2 regions of the Micromonospora sp. DT44 genome follow, and region 1 is predicted to be linked to the other one. Evidence: riboswitches for the same ligand, from Rfam matches in the RefSeq annotation. Region 1 holds a riboswitch; the other holds the start of a gene.

Evidence for each region. A riboswitch is a leader RNA that binds a small molecule or an ion and turns the genes downstream of it on or off. The one in region 1 is predicted to bind cobalamin.
Region 2: another riboswitch for cobalamin. It lies ahead of ACLQ25_RS09075 (CbtB domain-containing protein); the one in region 1 lies ahead of cobN (cobaltochelatase subunit CobN).

What each region holds. Positions count from the first base shown of each region.
Region 1 is NZ_JBNCKS010000006.1:1,150-6,360, forward strand. It holds gene ACLQ25_RS04900 (RNA polymerase sigma factor) at 1-224, opposite strand, end outside; gene ACLQ25_RS04905 (hypothetical protein) at 350-685, shown strand; gene ACLQ25_RS04910 (inositol monophosphatase family protein) at 708-1,514, opposite strand; gene ACLQ25_RS04915 (DUF5919 domain-containing protein) at 1,511-2,395, opposite strand; cobalamin riboswitch at 3,159-3,335, shown strand; gene cobN (cobaltochelatase subunit CobN) at 3,600-5,211, shown strand, end outside.
Region 2 is NZ_JBNCKS010000011.1:134,790-140,000, reverse strand. It holds gene ACLQ25_RS09085 (ribonucleotide-diphosphate reductase subunit beta) at 1-418, opposite strand, end outside; gene ACLQ25_RS09080 (ribonucleoside-diphosphate reductase subunit alpha) at 469-2,796, opposite strand; cobalamin riboswitch at 2,991-3,204, opposite strand; cobalamin riboswitch at 3,348-3,487, shown strand; gene ACLQ25_RS09075 (CbtB domain-containing protein) at 3,523-3,726, shown strand; gene ACLQ25_RS09070 (CbtA family protein) at 3,717-4,517, shown strand; gene ACLQ25_RS09065 (histidine phosphatase family protein) at 4,514-5,104, shown strand.

The DNA of each region.
Region 1 (5,211 bases):
CGGAAGGACGACTCTCCCCGGTAACGGGACAGCTTGCGGTAGCCCTTCACGAACGCCTCCTGGACGACGTCCTCGGAGTCCGAACCGGCCCCGAGCAGCACCGCCGTCCGGTACGCGGACGCGGTGTGCCGGGCGACCAGGAGGTCGTACGCCTCCAGGTCACCGGCTCGGGCGCGGGTGACGAGCACGTCGTCGTCCAGGGGAACCTCCGGTCGGACTCGCACTGATGACACCACCCGCGCGCGTCGGGTTCCGCCCCGGCGGAGTCAGATTTCTCCCACCCGTCGTGCAGCCGATTGCCAGGAATCGGTGCTGAACTGGGAGTGGTGTCGAAGGAGAGGGGCTGGGCATGGGCTGGTTCAACCGGCGGTCTCGCCGCGGCGAGGCGACCCCGACGAAGCTGGACCGTGAGGCCACCCGGGAGGACCTCGCCGCGCTGGAGGCGTTCGTCACCAGTCGGCGGGGTGTGGAGTTCTACCTGGAACCGGAGACCACCGCCACCGACACCACCGTGGTCGCGATCGCCCACGACGGGGAGTGGATCCGTCGCCGCACCGGCACACCCCGGGCGGCGGGCGACATCGCCCGCAAGCACGCGGTGCCGCTGTACGAGGCGGCCCGCACCGGCTATCCGGAGCGGATGCGGGTGTGGAACCGGGCACACCCGGAGCGCCGCGCCCGCTGAGCCGGTCCGGCCGTGAGCGGGCTCAAGCGGGTTTCGCCTGTGTGAGTGATCGCTGGATGAGCGTGAGGACGGGTGGAAGGATCAGCTTGCCCCCACCGATCGTGGCGGCAGCGTTCACGTCGTGGGGCGTGCCGTCGATGTCGACCACCAGCGCGCCAGCCTCTCTGGCGATGACGACGCCCGCGACGGTGTCCCACGGGTTGTTGTTGAGCATGACGAACGCGTCGATCCGGCCGTGAGCCAACCAGACGAGGTCGATTGCGGCTGACCCGTGCATGCGTATCCGTTGGACGTGCCGGGTGAGTTGCTCGGTGATGGCAAGCCGCTCGGTGTTCTTCCGGCTGGCCTCGGCACCGACCGCATAGTCGCCGATGGCGACGACGGCGTCCCGGAGATCGGTGATCTGGCTGGCGCGGATGCGTCGGTTGTCGGCGTAGGCGCCGTGCCCCTGCACGGCGTGGTAGCGGCTACCGAGGAACGGGAGGTCGATGACACCAAGGACGGCGTGTGTGCGGTGGATGAGGCCGAGAGAGATCGCGCACAGGGGCGAGCCGTGGATGAAGTTCACGGTGCCGTCGACTGGATCGAGCGCCCAGGTCAGTGCGCTGGTGTCGCCGCTGCTGCCGTACTCCTCGCCGAGGAAACCGATGTCAGGCGCCTTGGCGGCCAGGTGCTCGCGGACCGCTCGCTCGATGGCGTAATCCACGTCCGAGGCCATGTCGCGGTCACCCTTGAACGTCAAAGCACCGGGCTGAAGCTTCCGCATCAGGTCGTGTGCCAGGTCAACGGCCTCCTGTGCGAGAGGGAGGAGGTGCGCGTAGTCGGTCATAGCTGGCGGCTGCGCTCCCACAGCGAGGTGAACATCTCATCGAATATCGGATAGAGACCGGAGGGGCTGGCGCTGCGCTCGATGACCAGCGTCGGGCAGTCCACCCCGCGCATCTGCGGTAGGTAGTGCTGGACAACGCAGAGGCGACCATCGATCAAGAGGACGTTGGCGCGAATGGACTCGTCGTAGACGCCGATGGCGAGGTTGTCTCGGGCATCCGCGGGGAGCCGGTCACGAATGCGGCGAGCCAGGTTCTGGATGTTGAGTTCGGTGAGCGCGCTGAGGTGTCCGTCTGGATAGTCGTCCTCCCGCTCCTGCCGCCTGATCACCTCGCCGGCCGGGTCAAGGAACAGGCAACGGAGGCGGGTGCCGGCGGCGAGGAGTTTCAGGAGGCGATTGTCGCCGTACTGCTGACAGATGAGGTTGAGTGACAGGCCGGACGCTCGGATGTCCGTGGCATGGTCGAAAAGGGCTCGCGGGGGCAGCTCCGCCATGAAATCTGATCGGCTGGAATAAATCGCGCGGACATCAGCACAGCGGTCCCGTCCTGCCGTGCTGACCTGGTGTCCGGCGAGGTCAGTGGCCGGCTCGCGTTCGCCGAGGAGAAGCGCCATGCGTGCGTGGCGTGGCATGGACAAGCCGGTGCAGATGCGGGTGAGGACATCAATGCTGCTGACCCGGCGGGCACCGCTGGTGATCTCGCTGATCTGAGCCTGGCTGAGGCCGGTGGCGACGCCGAGAGTGGTTTGGCTGGCGCGGGTGGCTCGCTGGACGAGGCGGAATACCTGAGCGACGTCGCGAGCGGCCAAGGCATCGAGCATGTCGGTGCTGTCCCAGAGCAGGTCGTCAGTGGTGAGCGCGGCAGTTGTGCGGACGCTCACGGCTGGCTCCCTTCCTGCCCGAGGGCCGAGGGCCGAGGGCCAGCTTATCCAGTAGCGGAACGGCATGCCGGCAGGACATCCGGTCGGCGGATGAAAGTTATCCATCGAGGAATCACCCACTGTGATGGATCGCGGTGGTCGTGGTGAGCAGGGTCAGGGGTGTGAGCCCACGGTCCCGCCCGCACCTGCCCACGCGTCCCGCGTGGTTGTGCCGCAACTGCGCCGCCGCGTGGCCATGTTCCCGCGCGCAACTCGATCTCGTCGCCGAGTTCTACGGCCACTCGCTGGCGCCTGGCCCTCTACCTGACGTCCTGCATGAACGAGGCCATCCACGACTTGTATGGTCTCGGCGGGCGCCCCGACCTTGCCCTGATGCACGCGCGTTTCCTCGGCTGGCTGTCGATGACCCGCCGGCCGCGCCCCTCTCAGCGAGAGTGACCCAGGCCGATCACGTGTCCGCTCCTTGGCGCCCGCCGGCGTCCGGAACGGATACGGACCTGGGGCCGGGCCCACCCGGAACGTCACGTCGCCGGCTGGGCGTCCATGACCCCCTCCCGCGGGGCGAATCGTCTATGACATCAGCTCCAAAGGGCCCGTACACACACTGCCCCGCCGTGGGATCACCGCGCCGTCGACGAACCAGTTCGGCTGCCCGCCACTGCGGCACGACGCAACCCTCCGCGCCGATATATCCGCAGGTCAATGTGGCGAGCGTCGCCGGTCGACGCCGTGGTCCGCGTTGACCGGCGGTCGGCAGGTGTGGCAGCATTCGCGGCCTGACGGCAGTGAAGGAAGTCGGTGCGATTCCGACGCGGTCCCGCCACTGTCACCGGGGAGCGATCCCCCCTCGCGAGTCACGGCCGTGTGTCTGCGGCTGGAAGGCCGGGGGAGAGCGTCGATCCGGAAGCCAGGATACTTCGGCCGTCGGGACGTACCCCAGGGCGTGGACACCCGAGGAGGACCCGATGACGCATGGCGTCTCCATCATCGACGGCCGCTGCCGTCTCCCGCACCGCAGCCGTGCTCTCGCCGCGATGGGCATCGACTCCGTTCACCGCTGAGGTCCGCACCACGCCACCCGTCGCCGCCGGCCCCACGCCGGTGAGCGGTCCGGGTCGCGGTGCCCGCTGAACCCCGCGCCCACCCGCACGTCGTCGCCGAACCGCCTTCGCGAGCGCGCCGACGTTACTGTCCGGAGCCTGCCGTGCGCATTCTGCTGCTCTCCACCGCCGATACCGACCTGCTGGCCGCCCGCGCCAGCGACGCCGACTACCGGCTCGCCAATCCCGCCCGGGTGGCGGCCGACGAGGTGCCCGCCCTGCTCCACGGGGTCGACCTCGCCGTCGTACGCCTGCTCGGCGGTCGGCAGGCGTGGCCGGACGGCCTCGCCGCCGTGCTCGCCAGCGGCGTGCCCACGGTCGTCCTCGGCGGCGAGGCGCTGCCGGACGCGGAGCTGATGGCGGTCTCCACGGTGCCGTCCGGGGTGGTCGCCCAGGCCCTCGCGTACCTGGTCGAGGGTGGTCCGGACAATCTGGGGGAGCTGGCCCGGTTCCTCTCCGACACGGTCCTGCTCACCGGGGAGGGGTTCGCACCGCCCGCGCCGACCCCGGCCTACGGCGTGTACGGCGAGCACCCCACCGAACCGGATCGTCCCACCATCGGGATCGTCTTCTACCGGGCGCACGCCCTGGCCGGCAACACCGCGTTCGTCGATGTGCTGGCCGAGGCGGTGCGCGCGGCCGGCGGCAACCCACTGCCGATCTTCTGCGGCTCGCTGCGCGGGCTGACCACCGGCGCCGGCCCGCTCGGGCTGTTCGCCCGATGCGACGCGTTGCTGGTCACCGTCCTCGCGGCCGGCGGCGCGGTCGCGGCGGACGCCTCCTCCGGCGGCGACGAGGACGCCTGGGACGTCGGCGCGCTCGCCGCCCTGGACGTGCCGGTCATCCAGGCGCTCTGCCTCACCAGCACCCGGGAGCAGTGGGCGGCCAGCGACGCCGGGCTGTCCCCGTTGGACGCCGCGATGCAGGTGGCCATCCCCGAGTTCGACGGCCGGATCGTCACCGTGCCGTTCTCGTTCAAGCAGGTCGACGCCGACGGGCTCTCGGTGTACGCCGCCGACCCCGAGCGGGCCGCCCGCGTCGCCGGCATCGCGGTGCGTCACGCCCGGCTGCGGGACGTGCCGAACGCCGACAAGCGGATCGCTGTGGTGCTCAGCTCGTACCCCACCAAGCACTCGCGGGTCGGCAACGCCGTCGGGCTGGACACCCCGGCCTCGGCGGTCCGGCTGTTCGCCGCGCTCGCCGAGGCGGGCTACGACCTCGGGGACACGCCGCCGCCCACCGACGGTGACGCGCTGATCCACGCCCTGATCGCCGCCGGCGGGCACGACGTGGAGTGGCTCACCCCGGAACAGTTGGCCGCCGCCGAGGCCCGGATACCGGGGCAGACCTACCGGCGCTGGTTCGACCAGGTGCCAGCCGAACTGCGCGAGCGGATGCGGGAGCACTGGGGCGAGCCGCCCGGCGAGTTGTACACCGAGGGCGGCGACATCGTGCTGGCCGGGCTGCGCTTCGGCAACGTGGTGCTGCTGATCCAACCGCCGCGCGGTTTCGGGGAGAACCCGATCGCCATCTACCACGACCCGGACCTGCCGCCGAGCCACCACTACCTGGCCGCGTACCGCTGGCTCGCCGCGCCGGTCGCGGACGGCGGCTTCGGCGCGGACGCCGTGGTGCACCTGGGCAAGCACGGCACCCTGGAGTGGCTGCCCGGCAAGGGCCTCGGTCTGGCCGCCGACTGCGCGCCCGACGCGGTCC
Region 2 (5,211 bases), on a different contig from region 1:
AGCAGAACTCGGCCTTGCGACGGATCGACGGGATGTTCTCGATGGCGGCGAAGGCCTCGAACCGCTCGGTCTCGTCGGGCACGTACGTGTCGAGCAGGTTCAGGTAGAACTGGACGTGTACGGCCTCCTCGAAGAGTTGCCGGGACAGGTAGAGCCGACCTTCGGGACTGTTGACGTGCTGGTACAGGTTGAGCACGAGGTTGTTGGCGACGATCGTGTCGCCGGTGGCGAAGAACGCGACGAGGCGGCTGACCAGGTGCCGCTCGGCCGGCGACAGACGGTCCAGGTCGGCGAGGTCGGTGTGCAGGTCGACCTCCTCGACCGTCCAGGTGTTGCGGATGGCGTCCCGGAACCGGTCGAAGAAGTGCGGGTAGCGCATCGGACGGAGAGTCAGGTCCATCCCGGGGTCGAGCAGCATGTGCGTGGTCCTCGCGTCGATGGTGCTGTCGGTGGTGGTGTCGGCGACGGTCACTGGCACGCCTCACACGACTCGGGGTTCTCCAGCGAGCAGGCCAACGCGTCGGCATCGACCGCGACGGGGACAACGGGCGTCACCGCGCTGACGGTGGCCTGCTGGATCCGGGTGGCCGGCCGGGACCGCAGGTAGTAGGTGGTCTTCAGACCGGTCTTCCAGGCGTACAGGTACATCGAGGAGAGCTTGCCGATGGTGGGCGAGGCCAGGAACAGGTTCAGCGACTGGGACTGGTCGATGAACGGCGCGCGGGCGGCGGCCAGATCGATCAGCGCACGCTGCGGCAGCTCCCACGCGGTACGGAACAGCTCCCGCACGTCGGCCGGCAGCTCCACGACGGACTGCACCGAGCCCTCGGCCCGCTTGATCGCCGACCGGATCTGCTCCGTCCACAGGCCGCGGGCCTTCAACTCGCGGACAAGAGCGGTGTTGACCTGGAGGAACTCCCCCGAGAGCGTCTCGCGCTTGAACAGGTTGGACACCTGCGGCTCGACGCACTCGTAGCAGCCGGCGATCGACGCGATCGTCGCGGTGGGCGCGACCGCCACCAGCAGCGAGTTGCGCAGCCCGTACTCCCGCACCTGCTGACGCAGCGCGCTCCAGCGCGCGGTCTGGGTACCCTCAACGCCCCAGAGGTCGGGTTGGAGCTGGCCCCGGGCGGCCCGGGTCTGCGCGAACGCCGGGTGGGCGCCGAACTCGCGGGCCAGGTCGGCGGAGGTCTCCAGCGCGGTCAGGTACAGCTCCTCGCTGATCCGCGTGGACAGCTCCCGCGCGGCCGGCGCGTCGAACGGCAGCCGCAGCGCGAAGAACACGTCCTGCAACCCCATCAGCCCGAGCCCGACCGGCCGCCAGCGGGGGTTGCTCGCCGCCGCCTGCGGGGTCGGGTAGTAGTTGATGTCGATGACCCGGTCGAGGAACGTCACCGCCGTCCGGACCGTGGCGCGCAGCCGTTCCCAGTCGATGCCGTCATCGGTCAGATGGGCGGCGACGTTCACCGAGCCGAGGTTGCACACGGCGGTCTCGTCGTCGCTGGACACCTCGATGATCTCGGTGCAGAGGTTGGAGAGGTGCACCACGTTCCCCGGCTCGGCCGTCTGGTTGCACAACCGGTTGGCGGCGTCCTTGAAGGTCATCCAGCCGTTGCCGGTCTGGGCCAGGGTCCGCATCATCTTCCCGTACAGCTCGCGGGCCGGCAGCTGCCGCACGTAGCGGCCCTGCGCCTCGGCGGCCCGGTACGCGGCGTCGAACCGCTCGCCCCACAGGTCGGGCAGTTCGGGCACCTCGTCGGGGTCGAACAGCGACCACATCTCGTCGGCCTCGACCCGGCGCATGAACTCGTCCGGGACCCAGTTGGCCAGGTTGAGATTGTGCGTACGACGGGCGTCCTCGCCCGTGTTGTCCCGTAGCTGGAGGAACTCCTCGATGTCCGGGTGCCACGGCTCCAGGTAGACGCAGGCCGCGCCCTTGCGCCGCCCGCCCTGGTTGACCGCCGCGACGCTCGCGTCCAGTGTGCGCAGGAACGGCACGATGCCGTTGGACTGCCCGTTCGTGCCCCGGATCAGCGCGCCGCGGGACCGGATCCGGGAGAACGCAATGCCGATGCCACCGGCGAACTTGGACAGGTTGGCGACCTGGGCGTAGCGCGCGTAGATCGAGTCCAGTTCGTCGCGCGGCGAGTCCACGAGATAGCACGAGGACATCTGGGTGTGTCGGGTGCCGGAGTTGAACAGGGTCGGCGAGCTGGGCAGATAGGCGAGACTGGACATCAGCCGGTAGAAGTCGACCGCCTCGTCTGGCGTACGGGACAGGCCGCAGGCCACCCGCAGCAGCCAGTACTGCGGGGTCTCCAGCACCAGCCTTGAGGTGGGGTGACGCAGCAGGTACCGGTCGTAGACGGTGCGCAGGCCGAAGTACTCGAAGCGACGGTCGCCGTCGGCGTCGACGGCGTCGTCGAACGTCTTCGCGTGCGCGGCGACGAACGCGGCGGTCTCGTCACCGATCAGACCCTCGGCGTGGCCGGCCCGGATCGCCGCGCTGAACGAGGTGATGCCCTGGCGCCGCACCTCCTTGTCGACGTAGCCGGCCAACAGCCGCGCGGCCAGGCGCGAGTACTGCGGCTCCGTACCGATCATCTCGGCGGCGGTCTGGATGGAGAGCCGGTCCAGTTCGGCGGTCGTCGCGCCGTCGTACAGGCCGCTGATCGTGCGGGTGGCCACCCGCATCGGGTCGACGTCGGTGAGATCGTCGGCCCACCGCTCGACCGCCCGGACAATCTTGTTCACGTCCACGGGTTCGGTGCCGCCGTCGCGCTTGCGCACCTGCATCGGGGTCCGCCGCGCGGCCTCGCCGCTGACCGGGACCACCTGGGTGACTGTCACCACTCACTCCTCGGGAGTTCGAGACCTCAAGGGCCCTCGGACGCGGGGAGACGGACGCCGTCGACGCCACGCCAGCGCGAGCGTGGGTCAGGTGGCGTCAGCCGTTCCACGCGGCCTCGGACCGCCGCGCACCCGAGGTTCGGGTGCGCGGTGCGCTGGCAGGTCTTCGGACTCGCGGGCGCGACCGGGCCTGCCCGGTCACCTACTGGCCGTCGCTTCCCAGGCCGGTGGCCCAGTGCTGATGACGGCGGTCGTTCCCACTCACCGCTGCGGGACAGTCCCGGACTTCCACCGGGTTCCCTCTTGCCTCGAACACTCGCCAGGAGTGGCCGAACCAGCTGCGGTCGACACCATATATAGGGGCGAGCTCGTTTGTCACACCCCACATGTCGGGTTCGGCGTGTCGCGGTCGACGATGACGACCCTCGTCGATCGGCTCGGAGCCGGCCGACGGGGCGGTGACGCCCCGACCGTCGCCAACGGCTTGACCGAGGCGAACCGGCACCGATACGGTCGACCCACTATCTGCGGCGACGCGAGGGAAGCCGGTGAGAATCCGGCGCGGTCGCGCCACTGTGAGCGGCCCCCAGCCCGGGGGGCGCGAGCCAGGACGCTCGGTCGTCCGCAGCCTTGCGATGGGGACGCGTCATCCCCGAGGAGGTTCGTTCACGCATGTCCAGCTCCACTTCCAGCCAGCCGCTGGCGCACCCCGCTGTCCCGACCCGTCTCCTGTGGACCGTCCTGGCCACCGTCGCCGTGCTCGCCCTGCTGACCTACCTCGTCGCCTTTGACCAGGGGGCGGTCTCGCGCAGCGGGATGTACCTGCACGAGCTGATGCACGACGGCCGGCACCTGCTCGGTGTCCCGTGCCACTGACCGGCACCGGCACCGCACCCACGTTCGTCACGGTCCTGCTGCGCGGGCTCCTCGCCGGCCTGGTGGCCGGCCTGCTGGCCGGGACGTTCGCCTTCGTCGTCGGCGAACCACACGTCGAGGCGGCCATCGCCATCGAGGAGGCGGCCACCCAGGCTGAGCCCGCCGCCGACGGGCACCAGCACGCCGAGGCCACCGCCGACGGGCACCAGCACGGCGAGGAGGCCCTGGTCGGCCGCAACGCCCAACGCGGCGGCCTGTTCCTGGCCACCGGCCTCTTCGGCGCCGCCATGGGCGGCCTGCTGGCCAGCGCGTACGTCCTGCTGGGCCGTCGTCGGCGGACCGCAGACGACGGGCGGTCCGGGCTGTTGCTGGCCGGCGGTGCGCTACTCGGCGCGGTGATCGTGCCGTTCCTCAAGTACCCGCCGAATCCGCCGGCCGTCGGCGACCCGTCCACCATCAACCAGCGCACGGTCACCTACCTGCTGATGGTGGTACTCGGCCTGGTCGCGGTCTGGTCCGGTTCGCTCGGCTACCGGTCGGTGGGTGAGCACGCGCCGGTGTGGCTGCGGGCCAGCGCTGCGGTCGGCGGTTTCCTGCTGGTCACCGTCGTGTCCTATGTGGTGCTGCCGTCGTTCCAGGAGGTCCCCGGCGACTTCCCCGCGACGCTGCTGTGGAGCTTCCGACTCGCCTCGCTCGGCACCCAGATGGTGCTGTGGACCGGGATCGGCCTGCTCTTCGCCGCCCTGATGCACCGCCAGCGCACGGTCGCCGACGCACGACTGGCCGGGTGAGCGCCACCAGCCTGCGGCTGGTCGCCCACGGTCACACCGCCGCCCTGCGGCAGGCCCGGTTCGGCGGGAACGACAGCCTGGACGAGGGCGGCCGGCGTGCCGCCCTCGCCCAGTCCCCCGCTGGTGCGGGCCGTCGCGAAGGCGACCCGGTGGCGTGCCTGTCCAGCCCCGCGGCGGCGGCCGTCGAGACCGCCGAGGTTCTCGGGCTCGCGCCCACCATCGAGGCGGCCCTGGCCGACTGTGACTACGGCGACTGGTCGGGCCGACCCCTCGCGGAGATCGCGGCGGAGCGGCCGGACGCGCTACGCGAGTGGCTGTCCACGCCGGACGCCGCGCCGCACGGCGGTGAGTCGATCGTCGCGGTGCGCCAGCGCGTCGGTCGGTGGCTGGACGCGCAACGCGACGTCGGCCGACGGGTCACCGCCGTCACGCACCCGCTGGTGATCCGGGTGGCGCTCGTGCACGCCCTGGATCTGCCGCTGGCGACGTACCGGCAGTTCGACGTCGCGCCGCTGGCGATCGTCCGACTCACCGGCCAGGGACCACGGTGGCGGCTCCGGCTGGACGCAGCCCCGGCGTACGGGTGACGAGGGGTCCAGCTGGAACGGGTGTCGGGGGGGGGGGGGGGGGGGGCCCGGCCCCCCCCTGGGGGGGGGAGCGGGCGGGGGGGCGGGGGGGCGGGAGGGGGGGGCGG